Regions from separate parts of the Bradyrhizobium sp. USDA 4474 genome, predicted to be linked through region 1. Evidence: predicted binding sites of a transcription regulator. Region 1 holds the regulator's gene; the other holds the start of a gene.

What was found. The regulator PhoB, encoded in region 1, activates phosphate uptake and scavenging genes when phosphate is short. The targets are predictions, from matches to a motif close to TGTCATNNANCTGTCAT.
Region 2: phnC (phosphonate ABC transporter ATP-binding protein) is a predicted target of PhoB. The motif match lies at 3,983-3,999, and genes of this name have one in related genera.

Annotation. Positions count from the first base shown of each region.
Region 1 is NZ_JBSRZJ010000002.1:2,929,810-2,937,662, forward strand. Features, by position in the region: gene argF (ornithine carbamoyltransferase) at 28-951, opposite strand; gene ACVW16_RS15710 (acetylornithine transaminase) at 951-2,153, opposite strand; gene ACVW16_RS15715 (GcrA family cell cycle regulator) at 2,608-3,120, shown strand; gene phoB (phosphate regulon transcriptional regulator PhoB) at 3,221-3,928, opposite strand; gene phoU (phosphate signaling complex protein PhoU) at 3,951-4,667, opposite strand; gene pstB (phosphate ABC transporter ATP-binding protein PstB) at 4,679-5,503, opposite strand; gene pstA (phosphate ABC transporter permease PstA) at 5,500-6,345, opposite strand; gene pstC (phosphate ABC transporter permease subunit PstC) at 6,347-7,336, opposite strand; gene pstS (phosphate ABC transporter substrate-binding protein PstS) at 7,485-7,853, opposite strand, start outside.
Region 2 is NZ_JBSRZJ010000002.1:3,990,668-3,998,520, forward strand. Features, by position in the region: gene ACVW16_RS20720 (methyl-accepting chemotaxis protein) at 1-244, shown strand, start outside; gene ACVW16_RS20725 (dihydrodipicolinate synthase family protein) at 358-1,296, shown strand; gene ACVW16_RS20730 (DUF1045 domain-containing protein) at 1,361-2,059, opposite strand; gene ACVW16_RS20735 (alpha-D-ribose 1-methylphosphonate 5-triphosphate diphosphatase) at 2,078-3,271, opposite strand; gene ACVW16_RS20740 (transferase hexapeptide repeat family protein) at 3,268-3,924, opposite strand; gene phnC (phosphonate ABC transporter ATP-binding protein) at 4,099-4,908, shown strand; gene phnD (phosphonate ABC transporter substrate-binding protein) at 4,972-5,901, shown strand; gene phnE (phosphonate ABC transporter, permease protein PhnE) at 5,987-6,871, shown strand; gene phnE (phosphonate ABC transporter, permease protein PhnE) at 6,868-7,710, shown strand; gene phnF (phosphonate metabolism transcriptional regulator PhnF) at 7,718-7,853, opposite strand, start outside.

The DNA.
Region 1 (7,853 bases):
GAGTGACCACCGGGCCCATGAGAAGGATCACTTCACCGCGTCAAAGCACCAGGCCAAAATGCCCTTCTGCGCATGCAGGCGGTTTTCGGCCTCGTCGAACACGACCGATTGCGGGCCGTCGATCACCTCGTCGGTGACCTCCTCGCCGCGATGGGCCGGCAGGCAGTGCATGAACAGCGCGTCGGGCTTGGCCAGCGACATCAGCTTGGAATTGACCTGGTAGGGCTTGAGCACGTTGTGGCGGTGCTCACCTTCCTTGTCACCCATCGACACCCAGGTGTCGGTGACGACACAATCGGCGCCCTTGACCGCGGCCTCGGGATCGGTGCCGAGCACGATCGGCGCACCCGTGGTCTTGATGAAGTCGCGCATCGCCTTTTTCGGCGCGAGCTCGGGCGGCGTCGCGACATTGAGCTGGAACTTGAAGCGCTCGGCGGCGTGGGCCCAGGACGCCAGCACATTGTTGTCGTCGCCGGTCCAGGCCACTGTACGACCTTCGATCGGGCCGCGATGCTCCTCATAGGTCATGAGGTCGGCCATCACCTGGCACGGGTGCGAGCGCCGCGTCAGGCCGTTGATGACGGGCACGGTCGCGTTCGCCGCGAGTTCCAGCAGGGCCTCGTGATTGAGGATGCGGATCATGATGGCGTCGACATAGCGCGACAGCACGCGCGCGGTGTCGGCAATGGTCTCGCCGCGGCCGAGTTGCATCTCGGCACCGGTCAGCATGATGGGTTCGCCGCCGAGCTGGCGCATGGCGACATCGAATGAGACGCGGGTGCGGGTCGAGGGGCGCTCGAAGATCATCGCCAGCGTCTTGCCTTCGAGCGGCTTGACCGGCTGGTGCGCCTTCTGCTTCGCCTTCATGGCGGAAGAAGCCGCGAGCATGCTCTTGAGCTCCGACAGCGGCAGCTCGTTGATATCGAGGAAGTGCTTGGGACTCTTGCTCATCAGCTTGCCGCCCGCTTGTTACCCGACAGCGCCGTGCAGGCGCGTTCGAGCCTGGCGACGCTGTCCTCGATCTCGGCTTCGGTGACGATCAGCGGCGGCAGGAAGCGTACGACATTGTCGCCGGCGCCGACGGTGAGCAGTTTTTCGTTGCGCAAGGCCGCAACCAGATCGCCTGAGGGCACCACGGCCTTGATGCCGATCAAGAGCCCCTCGCCGCGGACTTCGCTGAGGATATCGGGGTGACGGTCGATCACGGAAGCGAGTTTCTGCTTCAGGAGCAGCGACATCTTCTGCACGTGGTCGAAGAAGCCGGGCTTGAGCATGACATCGAGCACGGCGTTTGCAGCTGCGATCGCCAGCGGATTGCCGCCGAAGGTCGAGCCGTGCGAGCCGGGTCCCATGCCGGAGGCTGCATCCCCCGTTGCCAGCACCGCGCCGATCGGGAAGCCACCGCCGAGCGCCTTGGCGAGCGACATCACGTCAGGCGTGACGCCGGTGCGCCGATGGGCAAACAGGTCGCCGGTGCGGCCCATGCCGGTCTGCACTTCGTCGAAGGCGAGCAGCAAGCCCTTCTCGTCGCAGAGCTGACGCAGCGCCTTGAGGAAAGACGGTGTCGCAGAGCGCACGCCGCCCTCACCCTGGATCGGCTCGATCAGGATGCCGGCGGTGTGTGGCCCGATCGCCTTCTTCACGGCCTCGATGTCGCCATGCGGCACCTGGTCGAAACCGTCCATCGGCGGCCCGAAGCCTTCGAGATATTTTGCCGATCCGGTCGCGGCCAGCGTCGCCAGCGTGCGGCCATGGAAAGCGCCTTCGAAGGTGACGATGCGATAGCGCTCGGGATGGCCCTTGGAGAAGTGATGATGGCGGACCAGCTTGATCACGCCCTCCAGCGCCTCGGCGCCGGAATTACAGAAGAACACGAAGTCGGCAAAACTCTCGTTGCACAGACGCGCGGCGAGCTTCTCGCCATCCGGGCTCTGGAACAGGTTCGACATGTGCCAGAGCTTGGTGGCCTGCTCCTGCAGCGCCTTGACCAGCGCGGGATGGGCATGTCCGAGCGCATTCACGGCGACGCCCGAGGTGAAATCGAGATACCGATCGCCATTGGTTGCGATCAACCAAACGCCTTCACCGCGCTCAAAACCGAGATCGGCCCTGGCGAAAACGGGGAGCAAATGCGGCGCTGCGCTGTTAGTCATGACGGCCACTTGAATGTTGCGGACGGTGTGGGCGTGCATTGCGCAACGCACCATTGACCAGCCTGAAAACGAAACGTGCCGCCTTTTAAGGGCGGCACGCGTCACCATTTTAGGCCTGGTGAAACGGGTGTCAATGCCGCCCGAACGCCTCGCGACATGCTGAATCCGTAGTCTTGCGGTGGCGATTTTGCGGGATATTCGCCACGGAACATGTGGAAGCGAGTCGCCGGACTCTTGCGCGTGAGTCACGCCATATTGTAGCGTTCGGCTTGTCAGATACGACATCTCGTGCAGCGGTTCTGATCCCAAAAGTCCTCTTGTACCGGCGTAAACGTTCGGGCGTCTGATTGCGCCCGGCGAGCCTTAAGGGATTCTGGCGGCACGGGTTTTTCGAAGCTTACGCATTCGTCGTGCGGCCCCGCAGATGGCGGCGCGCGGTGAAGGAAAGGGTGCCATGACCGTTTTGACTTGGTCCGACGATCGCGTCGAACAGCTGAAAAAGCTCTGGGAGGCCGGACTTTCGGCCAGCCAGATTGCCGCTGAGCTTGGGAATGTCACCCGCAACGCCGTGATCGGCAAGGTACACAGGCTCGGCCTGTCCGGCCGCGCCAAGAGCCCGTCTTCGGCAGCTCCCCGGCCGCGCAAGGCGCGTCCCGCGCAGCACATGATGCGCGTGAGCCGCCCGATCTCGCGGGGCAACACCGCACTCGCCCAGGCCTTCGAGGTCGAGGTCGAGGCTGAACCTGTGACCTTCGACAACGTGGTGCCGATGAGCCAGCGGCTGTCGCTGCTCGAATTGAACGAGGCCACCTGCCACTGGCCGGTCGGCGATCCCTCGAGCGCGGACTTCTTCTTCTGCGGCGGCAAGGCGCTCTCCGGCCTGCCCTATTGCGCCCAGCACTCGCGGGTCGCGTATCAGCCGGCGGCCGATCGTCGCCGCGCGCCGGCGAAGCCGGGTCCGCGCTGAGCATGGCTCCAGACGACAGCGTCCCGGTACCTGCGACGATCGAGACATAAAAAAGCGCGCCCCAGGGCGCGCTTTTTATTTTGCTTGCATGTCACCGTGCTCAGGCCTGCTCGGCCTTCGCGAAGCGGTCGTCGAGCGCGTAGCCGGCGCCACGGACGGTGCGGATCGGGTCCTGCTCGCGGCCGAGATTGAGGAGCTTGCGCAGGCGGCCGATATGCACGTCGACGGTCCGCTCGTCGATGTAGATGTCGCGGCCCCAGACGCTGTCGAGCAACTGCTCGCGCGAGAACACGCGGCCGGGATGCTCCAGGAAGAACTCCAGCAGGCGATATTCGGTCGGGCCGAGGTCGATCGGCCGGCCCGAGCGCGCCACGCGACGCTTTTCGCGGTCGAGCTCGATGTCGCCGAAAGCCAGCACGGTTGCGAGCCGCTCGGGGCTTGCACGCCGCAGCAGTCCTTTCACCCGCGCCAACAGCTCAGGCACGGAGAACGGCTTGACGATGTAATCGTCGGCGCCGGTGGCGAGGCCGCGCACCCGCTCGCTCTCCTCGCCGCGCGCGGTGAGCATGATGATCGGCAGCTGCTTGGTGTCGGACCGCGTCCGCAACCGGCGGCACAGCTCGATACCGGACAGGCCCGGCAGCATCCAGTCGAGCACGATCAGATCGGGAATGTGCTCCTTGAGACGGGTGTCGGCGTCGTCGCCGCGCATCACCGTCTCGACGTCATAACCGTCGCCTTCGAGATTGTAGCGAAGCAGCTCGGTGAGAGCTTCTTCGTCTTCAACCACCATAATGCGTGCGCCCATGGGGTCGTCGCTCCTTGAGGATTCAGGTGTTGGGGACGGTGGTTGCGAAGGTCGTCATGTCGCCCTTCGGTCGCTTGTCGGTGATGGCCTGGCCTTCGATCATGTAGAACACGGTCTCGGCAATGTTGGTGGCGTGGTCGCCGATCCGCTCGATGTTCTTGGCGCAGAACATCAGATGGATGCAGAACGAGATGTTGCGCGGATCCTCCATCATGTAGGTGAGGAGCTCGCGGAACAGCGAGGTGCAGATGGCGTCGACCTCCTCGTCGCCCTTCCACACCACCATCGCCGCCGGCAGATCATGCGCGGCATAGGCATCCAGCACCGACTTGACCTGTTGCTGCACGAGGTCGGTCATGTGCTCGAGGCCACGGAACAGCTTGAGCGGATGGAAATCCGTCTCAAGCGCCGCGACGCGTTTGCCCATGTTCTTGGCGAGGTCGCCGATCCGCTCGAGATCGGTCGCGACGCGCATGGCGCCGACGATCTCGCGCAGATCGATCGCCATCGGCTGGCGGCGGGCGATGGTGAGCACGGCGTGCTCCTCGATCCGCCTTTGAAGCGCGTCGATCTCGGCGTCGGTGATGACCACGCGCTGGCCGAGCGCGACGTCGCGACGGATCAGCGCGTCGACGGAATCGACGATCATCCGCTCGGCGAGGCCGCCCATTTCCGCGACCGACCGGGTGAGCTCCTGGAGGTCGGTATCGAAAGCCTTTGCGGTATGTTCAGAACCCATGTCCTGTCTCCTCAGCCGAACCGGCCGGTAATGTAATCCTGCGTGCGCCGGTCGGTCGGCGACGTGAAGATCTTGCTGGTGTCGTCGAACTCGATCAACTCGCCGAGATACATGAAGGCGGTCTTGTCGGAGACGCGCGCCGCCTGCTGCATGTTGTGGGTGACGATCGCGATCGTGTAATTCTCGGACAGTTCCTGGATCAGCTCCTCGACCTTGGCGGTCGAGATCGGGTCGAGCGCCGAGCAGGGCTCGTCGAACAGGATCACCTCGGGCCGCACGGCGACGGTGCGCGCGATGCAGAGACGCTGCTGCTGGCCGCCGGAGAGCGAGAGGCCGGATGCATTGAGCTTGTCCTTGACCTCGTTCCACAGCGCGCCGCCGCGCAGCGCCTTCTCGACGCGGTCGTCCATCTCGGACTTCGGGATCTTCTCGTAGAGACGGATGCCGAAGGCGATGTTCTCGTAGATCGTCATCGGAAACGGCGTCGGCTTCTGGAACACCATGCCGACGCGCGCGCGCAACAGATTGAGGTCCAGCCCGGGATCGAGGATGTTGGTCTGGTCGAGCATCAGCTGGCCGGTGACGCGCTGGCCGGGATAGAGGTCGTACATCCGGTTGAAGATGCGCAGCAGGGTCGACTTGCCGCAGCCCGACGGGCCGATGAAGGCCGTGACGCGGTTGGTGCCGAGCGCCAGATTGATGTTCTTCAGCGCGTGGTGCTCGCCGTAATAGAAGTTGAGATTGCGCACCGTCACCTTCGCCGGAGCTTCGGGCAGCGGCTGCTGGGCATGCGGGAGCCCGCCGGAGGCGCTCATCGATACGGAAAGGTCACTCATTTTGCGGTCCTCTCGGCGCCAAGAATGCGCGCGCCAATGTTCAGGGCAAGCACGGTCAACGTAATCAGCAGCGCACCGCTCCAGGCGAGTTGCTTCCAATAGGCATAGGGGCTCTGGACGAAGTTGTTGATCGTCACGGGCAGGTTCGCCATCGTCTTGTTCAAGCCGAGGCTGAAGAACTGGTTCGACAGCGCGGTGAAGAGCAATGGCGCGGTCTCGCCGGCGACACGGGCGGTCGCGAGCAGCACGCCGGTAATGAGACCCGAGCGGGCCGCGCGATAGGCGATCCGCTTGATCACCAGCGAGCGCGGCAGGCCGAGCGCCGAGGCCGCTTCGCGCAGCGCGTTCGGCACCAGCAGCAGCATGTCCTCGGTCGTACGCAGCACCACCGGGATCACGATGACGGCCAAAGCGAGCGAGCCTGCGATCGCCGAGAAGCCGCGCATCGGCACCACCACGGCGCCATAGATGAACAGGCCGATGATGATCGAGGGCGCCGACAGCAGGATGTCGTTGATGAAGCGGATCACCGAGGTCAGCTTGTCGTTGCGACCGTACTCGGCGAGATAGGTGCCGGCGAACAGGCCGAGCGGCGCGCCGATGCCGACGCCGATCACGGTCATGATCAGCGAACCCACGATGGCGTTGCGCAGGCCGCCTTCGGTCGAGCCCGGCGGCGGCGTGTCGGCGACGAACAGTTCGAGGTTGAGGCCCGCCAACCCGTTGTAAAGCAGCGTCATCAGGATCAGCGCGAGCCAGGTCACGCCGAAGGCGGCGGCGGCGATGCAGAGCGTGCGGACGACGATGTCCTTGCGGCGGCGGCGTGCATAAATCCGGTTCATGTTACTTCCCCGCCTTCCTTTCCAGACGCAGCAGCATCAGCCGGGCGCCCGCGAGCACGAAGAACGTCAGCACGAACAGCAGCAGGCCGAGCAGGATCAGGCCGGACTGGTGCAGCCCGTCGCTCTCGGCGAATTCGGAGGCGATCGCCGCCGAGATCGTCGTGCCCGGCGCGAAGATCGACGACGAGATGCGGAACGAGTTGCCGATGATGAAGGTGACCGCCATGGTCTCGCCGAGCGCGCGGCCCAGCGCCAGCATGACGCCGCCGATGATGCCGACGCGGGTATAGGGAATTACCACGCTGCGCACCACTTCCCAGGTGGTGCAGCCGACGCCATAGGCAGCTTCCTTCAGCACCGGAGGCACCGTCTTGAACACGTCCACCGAGATCGATGTGATGAATGGCAGCACCATGATCGCGAGGATCAGCGCGGCGTTGAACAGGCTGAGATAGGACGGCGGACCTGCGAAGATCGCGCCGAGCACGGGGACGCCATCGAAGATCTTGATCATGAAGGGCTGGAAGGTGTTGGCCAGGAACGGGCCCAGCACGAAGAAGCCCCACATGCCGTAGATGATCGAGGGAATGCCGGCGAGCAGCTCGATCGCCATGCCGATCGGCCGGCGCAGCCATTGCGGGCAGAGCTCGGTCAGGAAGATCGCAATGCCGAGACCGACCGGAATGGCGATCAGCATCGCTATGAAGGAGGTGACGAGCGTGCCGTACATCGGTCCGAGCGCGCCGAGCACGGGCGGATCCGCCGAGGGCGCCCAGCGCTGCGTCCACAGGAACGCGAAGCCGTACTCCTTCATCGCCGGGACGGCGCCGATGATCAGCGAAACGATGATGCCGCCGAGAATGAGAAGCACCGAAATCGCGCTGAGCCGCGTAATCCAGTAGAAGGTGACATCGCCGAGCTTGAACGCGCTCAAAGCCTTGGCGCGATCGTATGGTCCGGCGTCGTCGATTACATCGCTCTGAACGGCCATTTCTGCCACGCCGATCCCCTGTGCCAAGTCATATACGCTTTTGATGGTCTCGTGCCCCGGACTCGGCACGAGGCCTATCCGGGGCAGAAAAGTCGTCACGTCGGCAATGCGGCCGCAGGAGGCCGCACTGCCTCCGAGAGCAAAGAGCTTAGCTCTTGATGTCGGCTGACCAGGTCTTCTCGATCAGCTTCACGACGTTCTCGGGCATCGGGATGTAGTCGAGTTCCTCCGCAGACTTCGCACCCTTTTCAAAGGCGAACTGGAAGAACTTCAGCGCTTCCTGCGACGCGGCCTTGTCGGTCGCTTCCTTGTGCATCAGCACGAAGGTCGTCGCGACGATCGGCCAGGACTTGTCGCCAGGCTGGTCGGTGAGGATCAGGTAGTACCCCGGAGCGCTGGTCCAGTCGGCGTTGGACGCGGCAGCCTGGAACGACTCGTTGGTCGGGTCGACGGTCTTGCCGGCCTTGTTGACCATCTTGGTGTAGGTCAGCTTGTTCTGCTTGGCATAGGCGTATTC
Region 2 (7,853 bases), 1.1 Mb from region 1:
GACCGCCATTGCCGCCGCCGTCGAACAGCAGCGCGCGGCCACAACCGAGATCTCGCGCAACTTCCAGCATGCCGCCCAGGGCACCCGCGAGGTCACCGATACCATCGGCAGCGTGGCCCAGCTCAACCAGGAGACCGGCAATGCCGGCACGGTGCTGTTCCAATCCGTGACCAAGATGTCGGCCGACGCCGACCGCCTCCGTGTCGCGGTCGAGGGCTTCCTCGGCGCCGTAAAGTCCGCTTAAGGCTTCCATTCCCGGCTCGACGGAACGCGGATCGGCATTGCCGCGCCTGCCTGCGACCTGTAAATGGTAGCGGTACCAAGCTCTAACGACGGGACTACAGGGAGATAATTTCGATGCCGGTCACCCCCCACAAGGCCCAGCGCCCCTATCGCGGCGTGTTTCCGGTCGCCCCCACCATCTTCGACGAGCGCGGCGAGCTCGATCTCGAGGGCCAGCGTCGCTGCATCGATTTCATGATCGATGCCGGTTCGAACGGCATCTGCATCCTCGCCAATTTCTCCGAGCAATTCGTGCTGACCGATGCCGAACGCGAGAGCGTGATGCATGCGGTGCTGGAGCAGGTCGCCGGCCGCGTGCCGGTGATCGTCACCACCACCCATTTCAGCTCGGCCGTTTGCGCGGCGCGGAGCCGGCAGGCCGAGGCCGCCGGTGCGGCCATGGTCATGGTCATGCCGCCCTATCACGGCGCCACGTTCCGGGTGCCTGAAAAGGGCATCGTCGAATTCTTCAAGGTGCTCTCGGGCGCGATCAACATCCCGATCATGATCCAGGACGCGCCGGTCGCGGGCACGCCGCTGTCGGTCGAGCTGCTGGCACGGTTGGCGCACGAATTCTCCAATATCCGCTATTTCAAGATCGAGGTGCCGGGCGCGGCGTCAAAGCTCCGCAGCCTGATCGAGGCCGGCGGCAAGGATATAGAGGGTCCCTGGGACGGCGAGGAGGCGATCACGCTGATGGCCGATCTCGATGCCGGCGCGACCGGCGCGATGACCGGCGGCGGCTATCCCGACGGTATCCGCCAGATCATCGATCCCTATTTCGCGGGCGATCGGGAGAAGGCCAAGACCGCCTATGAACGCTGGCTGCCGCTGATCAATTACGAGAACCGTCAATGCGGTCTGATCGCCTGCAAGGCGATGATGCAGGCCGGAGGCGTGATCAAGTCCGACGCGGTCCGCCACCCGCTGCAGCCGCTGCATCCCGCGACGCGGGCAGGACTGCTCGAACTCGCCAAGGAGCGCGACGCGTTGGCGCTGCGCTGGGGAAAGTAATCCAAAGTCTCCGCCGTCGTCCCGGCCTTTGCCGGGACGACATTGAGAATGCCGCGCAGCCGCGCTAGCTCGCCAGCGTCCACTCGCCAATGACGCGAAACCTCGTCTTCGCGTCATCCTGCTTGAACAGCGTGATGCGATCGATCTCGAGCGTGTCGAGACCGAGCCCCGCAAACCGCGCCCGCAACATCTCCAGGATCGGCCCGCGCCGATCCGCATCCAGCCGCCCCGTCAGGGTCATGTGGAAGCGGAACTCCTCCATCACGTAGGGATAGCCCCAGCGATCGAGATAGTCGCGCTGCCGCTCGCTGAGCCTGTCGGGCTTGCGCCGCGCGCGGTCTTCCGCCGTCAGTGGTGGACGGAAGCAATCGAAATCGCGGGCGCAATCGGCGGCAAGCTTTTGAAGCGCATCGACCGGCTCAGCCGGGATCACAGCAATGAAGCCACTGATAGCACCGACCACAGGACGGATCACCGGAATCGGCCGGGCCTTGCCGGCAAATGCGGCACACGCCGCCGAGAGCTCCGCTTCGGTCCTGCCCGCCGCCAGCGCCATCGGCGCCTTGAGCGTGCCGTGAAAGCCGTATCTGCGGGGATCGGCGGTGATGTCGCGCCAGTCAGGTGCAACGCGTAACGCGTCGCCGGCAAAGGGTGGCTCCTCGCCCGTATAGGCATCATAGCCGAGCAGCTCGGCGCCAAAGCGCGAGAGCGCGCTGTCTGCGCCGGCGGCAAAATAGATCGCGTAGCGGGGGAAACCTGTCATTTCAGGAGCATAGCCAATTTAGGCCGCAACGACAGTCTCGCGCGGCGCCGCTGCTGTGCCGATCAGCCGGGTCGCATCGGCGAGATGCACGAGCTTGCCGGCTGAGATCACCGCGACCAGCCGCGGCCGCAACGGCGCACTGTCGTCGACGAGCAGGATGTCGGCACGAAGGCCTGTCGCGAGCGTGCCGCGATCGGTCAGCCCGGTGGCTTCTGCCGGTGCCGACGAGATCAGCTTCCAGGCTTCGGTCAGCGGCCGCACGCCCTCGGCGGCCAGGCGGAAGGCCGCGAGCAGCGGCGCCGGATAGTAGTAGTCGGAGGCCAGCACCGAGCAGAGGCCCTTCGCGATCATGTCGGACGCCTTGGTCCAGCCGGTGTGGCTGCCGCCGCGCACGACATTCGGCGCGCCGTAGACGATGGCGTCGCCGGCAGCCGCGGCCTCGCGCGCCGTCTCCTCATTGATCGGAAACTCGGCGAGCTTCACGCCCATGTCGCGAAATGACTTGCGCATCGCCGGCGTCGCATCGTCGTGCGAGAGCATCCGCACGTCGGCCGCGCGGGCCACTGCTGCGAGCCGGTTGATCGACGCCGGAACATCGGCGGCGCGCGAGACGATATGCGTGACGAGCTTGTCGAAGTCTTCGCTCGACAGCCCGGTGCGTTCCACCATGCGGTTGCGCTTGCGTGGATTGGAGATGTCGGCCACGACCCCGTCCATGTGGTCGTTGAAGGCGAACAGGTCGACGCGGCCCTCTCCGAGCCACTGGCTGATCTCATCTTCGGCATCGAGATTGTAGGTCTCGTGGCGCAGATGGAAACGGGTATCGGCGGCGAAGCGCGGACGCTGCCGCTCGATCGCCTCGAGCAGGCGCCTTGCATTGTCGCCGCTGCGCAGGCCCGGCTCCCACGACCAGGTGGTGGCGTGGAATACCGTTGTGATGCCGTTACCGATGACCTGGCGGTCGGTGTCGTCAAGCGCGACGTCGATCGGGAAGTCGACGCCGGCGCGCGGCATCATCTGCCGCTCGAAGGCGTCGCCGTGCAGATCGACGATTCCAGGCAGCACCAGAAGATTGCGCGCATCGATCGCCAGCCGTGCCCGGCCGCGGGATGCATCGATCTGCGCGATGTCGGTTCCTGAAACTGCGAGGGAAGTTTCGGCGAGCTCGGAGCCGATCAGCGTCCGGCCACCCTCGATGAAAATGTCTGTCACGCGACCGCGCTTCGTTTGCTGGAAGGGAAACTTGCCCCTGCTTCGTATGCTCCGAGGAAATCTTCAATCGCGAGCTTGCGGAAATCGGGCAGCGCTTCACGCAATTTGTCGTGATCCCAGTCCCACCATGCCAGCTTGGCAAGCCGCCCGGCAATCTCTTCCGAGAACCGGCGGCGGACGATGCGCGCGGGATTGCCGGCGACGATGGTATAGGCCGGCACGTCCTTGGTGACGATGGCGCCGGCTGCGATGACCGCGCCGGTGCCGATGTTGCGGCCCGGCAGCACGATCGCGCCATGGCCGATCCAGACGTCGTGGCCGATATGGACGTGATGCTGGCGTCGCCACTCGAAAAACTCGCTGTCGTCGCTCTCGCCGGGAAAGTAGGCGCTGGAGCGGTAGGTGAAATGCGCCTGCGTGGCGCGGTGCATCGGATGATTGCCGGGATTGATCCGCGTCATCGCCGCAATCGAGCAGAACTTTCCGATCGTGGTGTAGGTGATCTGCGCGTCGTTGACGACGTAGGAGTAATCGCCCATCGCCACCTCGTGCAGGATCGTTCGCGCGCCGACCTCGGTGTAGGCGCCGAGCCTGACCTCGTGCAGTTTCGCCGAAGGATCGATGGTCGGCTCGACCGAAAGCACCTTGGTCATGTTGTATCCGAAATTTCGAGGGCGGGCGCTCGTCTTCGAGCTGCCCGATGACATCATCATGACGATACAATGACAGGGGATGAGCTGTGTTGGATCGCCGCACCGTCGTGCTCATGTCACACAAGTGTCAACCGCCGGCGCTAGCGGTGGGCTCCAGCTACTCTGGAGCGCTGCATGCTGGTGGTTGAGGGTCTGACGTGCCGCTTCGGCGCAAAAGCCGCGGTGGACGACGCTTCGTTTCAAATCTCGCCCGGCGGCTTCGTCGGTGTGATCGGGCGCTCCGGCGCCGGCAAGTCCACCTTGCTGCGGACCATCAACCGTCTGGTGACGCCGACGCAGGGCCGCATCCTGTTCGACGGCCTCGACGTCACCGCGCTGCGTGGCAAGGAGCTGCGGCAGTGGCGGGCGCGCTCGGCCATGATCTTCCAGCAGTTCAACCTGGTCGGCCGGCTCGACGTGCTGACCAATGTGCTGATGGGTCGTTTGGCAACCATGCCGGCCTGGCGCTCGCTATCGCAGGTCTGGCCCGAGCAAGACAAGGCGCTGGCGATGTCGGCGCTCGAACAGTTCGACATCGCCGCGCTCGCCGCCCAGCGCGCCGACCAGCTCTCCGGCGGCCAGCAGCAGCGCGTCGCCATCGCGCGGGCGCTGGTGCAGCAGCCGGACATCATCCTCGCCGACGAGCCGATCGCCTCGCTCGATCCGCGCAACACCAAGATCGTCATGGACGCGCTGCTGCGCATCAACAAGCACTTCGGCATCACCGTGATCTGCAATTTGCATTCGCTCGATCTGGCGCGCAGCTATTGCGACCGCCTGATCGGTATGGCGCAGGGGCGGGTGGTGTTCGATGGCGCCCCGTCCGCACTGACCGACCTCGTCGCGCGTGAGCTCTATGATCTCGAAGCCGCCGAAATCATGGGCGGCGCGCCTGCGCCGGCGCCCGAGGGCGTCCCGGCGCTCGGAAGGGCCGCGGCTGCCTGAGCTGCGCCGCATCCATTATTGCCAGTCTTGCGTCAACCGATCCTATCACATGAAGAGGACATCATGATCACTCGCAGACTCATTCTCGCCGGCGCAGCCGCGCTGACCTTTGCCGGATCCGCCTCCGCCGAAGACTGGAGGACGAAATATCCGGAGATCACCTTCGCCGCGATTCCGGCCGAGAACGGCTCGGGCGTGACCGAGCGCTATGCCCCCTTCATCAGCTATCTGTCCAAGGAGCTTGGCATCAAGGTCACACTGCGTGTCGCCAACGACTACGCGGCTCTGATCGAGGGCCAGCGCGCCGGCAACATCCAGATCGGCTATTACGGTCCGGCTTCCTTTGCGCGTGCCCGCCTCACCGGCGTGAAGACCGACGCCTTCGTCATCGACGTCAATTCCGACGGCTCGAAGGGCTACTACTCGGTGTTCTACGTGTTGGCGAAATCGCCGTACCGGAAGATCGAGGATCTCAAGGGCAAGAACCTCGGGCTGGTCGATCCGAACTCCACGTCCGGCAACAACATGCCCCGCTTCAAGCTGAACGCGATGGGGATCGATCCCGATGCCTATTTCTCCAAGGTCGTCTTCACCGGCAGCCACGAGAACGCCGTTCTCGCGCTCGCGCAAGGAACCGTCGATGTCGCCGCCAACTGGTGGAACGCCGACGACGATTCCAACCTGACCCGCATGCTCAACAAGGGCATGGTGAAGTCGGCCGACGGCACGCCGATGAAGAAGGAGGATTTCCGCATCATCGTGAAGTCCGACCTCATCATCAACTCGCCCTATGCCTATCTCAGCGATCTGCCTGACGACATGAAGGCCGCGATCAAGAAGGCCTTCCTCGATGCGGCGACGAAGGACCCCGAGGCGTTCAAGAAGCTCTCCGACGGCAAGAACAAGCCCTGGGAGCCGGTCGCCACCGACGATTACAACAAGACCATCGAGCTGATCAAGTTCGTCGACAATCTGCGCAAGAAGGCGTCCTGACCTCGTCGGGACGATGTACTGGAGCCGGGTCGAGGGACCCGGCTCTTTTCTTGATGGATCTGTCTGTCCTGGATCTGTGCCTTCGATGACGATTGCGGTTTCGATCCTTCCCGAGCAGCAGCTCGCCGCCCTCAACGCCGCCTATCGCAAGGCGGTCGCACGCAAGCGCTTGCGGCTGCTGGCGGGCCTCGCCGTCTTCGTCGTCGCGCTGATTGTGGCCTCGATCGGCGCCGAGGTGAATTTGCGGACGTTCTTCAGCTATTTCGGCAACTTCGTCAGCTATTTCGACCGCATCCTGACCCTCGATAGCGGCGAGCGGGTCTGGACCAATCCTGGCGAGTGGTTCTGGGGCCGGCACAAATGGCTGAGACTGCTCGGCGAGACGCTGCTGATCAGCTATGTCGGCACGCTGATCGGCAGCGTTTTCGCCTTCGCGCTGAATTTCTTGTCCGCTGAGAACACCTCGCCCGCGGCCTGGCTGCGCTTCACGGTGCGGCGCTTGCTTGAATTCGCGCGCACGGTGCCCGGCATCGTGTTTGCGTTGATCTTCGTCATGGCCTTCGGCCTCGGTCCGGTCGCGGGTGTGCTGGCGATCGCGATCCACTCGACCGGCGCGCTCGGAAAACTGTTCTCGGAGATCGTCGAGAATGCGGACATGAAGCCTGCCGAAGGTATCCGCTCCACCGGCGCGAGCTGGATCTCCTGCATGCGATTTGCGATCCTGCCGCAGGTCTCGGCGGGCTATGCCAGCTACGCGCTGCTGCGCTTCGAGATCAACGTCCGCGAAGCTTCCGTCATGGGCTTTGTTGGCGCCGGCGGCATCGGGCAGGAGCTGATCGTCGCGATCCGTAAGTTCTACTACTCCGATGTCAGCGCCATCCTCGTCACCATCATCGTCACGGTCTTCCTGATCGACATCACCACCGGCTGGGTGCGCGGCCGCCTGTTTGGCAGGGAGGCGCGAAATTGAGCAAGCCGCCTGAAGTGAACACTGCGGAGTTCCGCGCGCGCTATCCCGACGTCTTCGACCGCCCGGCGTCGTCGCGCCTGGCGACGCCGATGATGCTGCTCGCTGCGCTAGCGATCTTCGTGTTCGGCCTGGTCGATCTCGATTTCTCGCCCTCGCGTTTCATCTCGGGGCTGAGCCAGCTCGGCTGGATCGGCATGATGATGATGCCGCCCGATCCCGGCTCGTCGCTGCCGCTTTATCTGAAAGCGCTGGGCGAGACGCTGTCGATCGCGCTGCTCGGCACCACGCTGGCCGCACTGATGGCGCTGCCGGTCAGCCTGATTGCGGCGCGTAATATCGTGCCTGAAATGGTCCGCTTCCCGGTGCGGCGGTTCCTCGATTCGATCCGCGGCGTCGACACCCTGATCTGGGCGCTGGTCTGGATCAACGTCGTCGGGCTCGGCCCGTTCGCCGGCGTGCTCGCGATCGCGGTGTCGGATTTCGGCGCCTTCGGCAAGCTGTTCTCGGAGGCGATCGAAGGCGCCGACCAGAAGCAGGTCGAGGGCATCCGTGCCTCCGGCGGCGGCGTGCTGCACGAGATCCGCTTCGGTTTGATGCCGCAGGTGCTGCCTGTCATCGCCGGCCAGGTGCTCTACTTCATCGAGTCCAACACGCGCTCGGCAACCATCATCGGCATCGTCGGCGCCGGCGGCATCGGCCTCCAGCTCGCCGAGCAGATCCGCGTGCTGGAATGGCAGAAGGTATCCTTCCTGATCCTGATGATCCTGGTCGCAGTCGCCGCGATCGATTTCATCTCGGGCAAGCTGCGCTTTGCGATCATTGGGCGGGCCGTAGCCTGAGCCTTCCCTACGGCTCCACCAGAAACTCCACCCGCTCGGCTGCAAACCGCGAGTGCTTGGTCAGCAGCGGCTTGCCGCCGAGATCGAGATCCGTCGCATCGACCACCAGGATCGGCCGCCCCAACGGCAGATCGAGCCGCGCG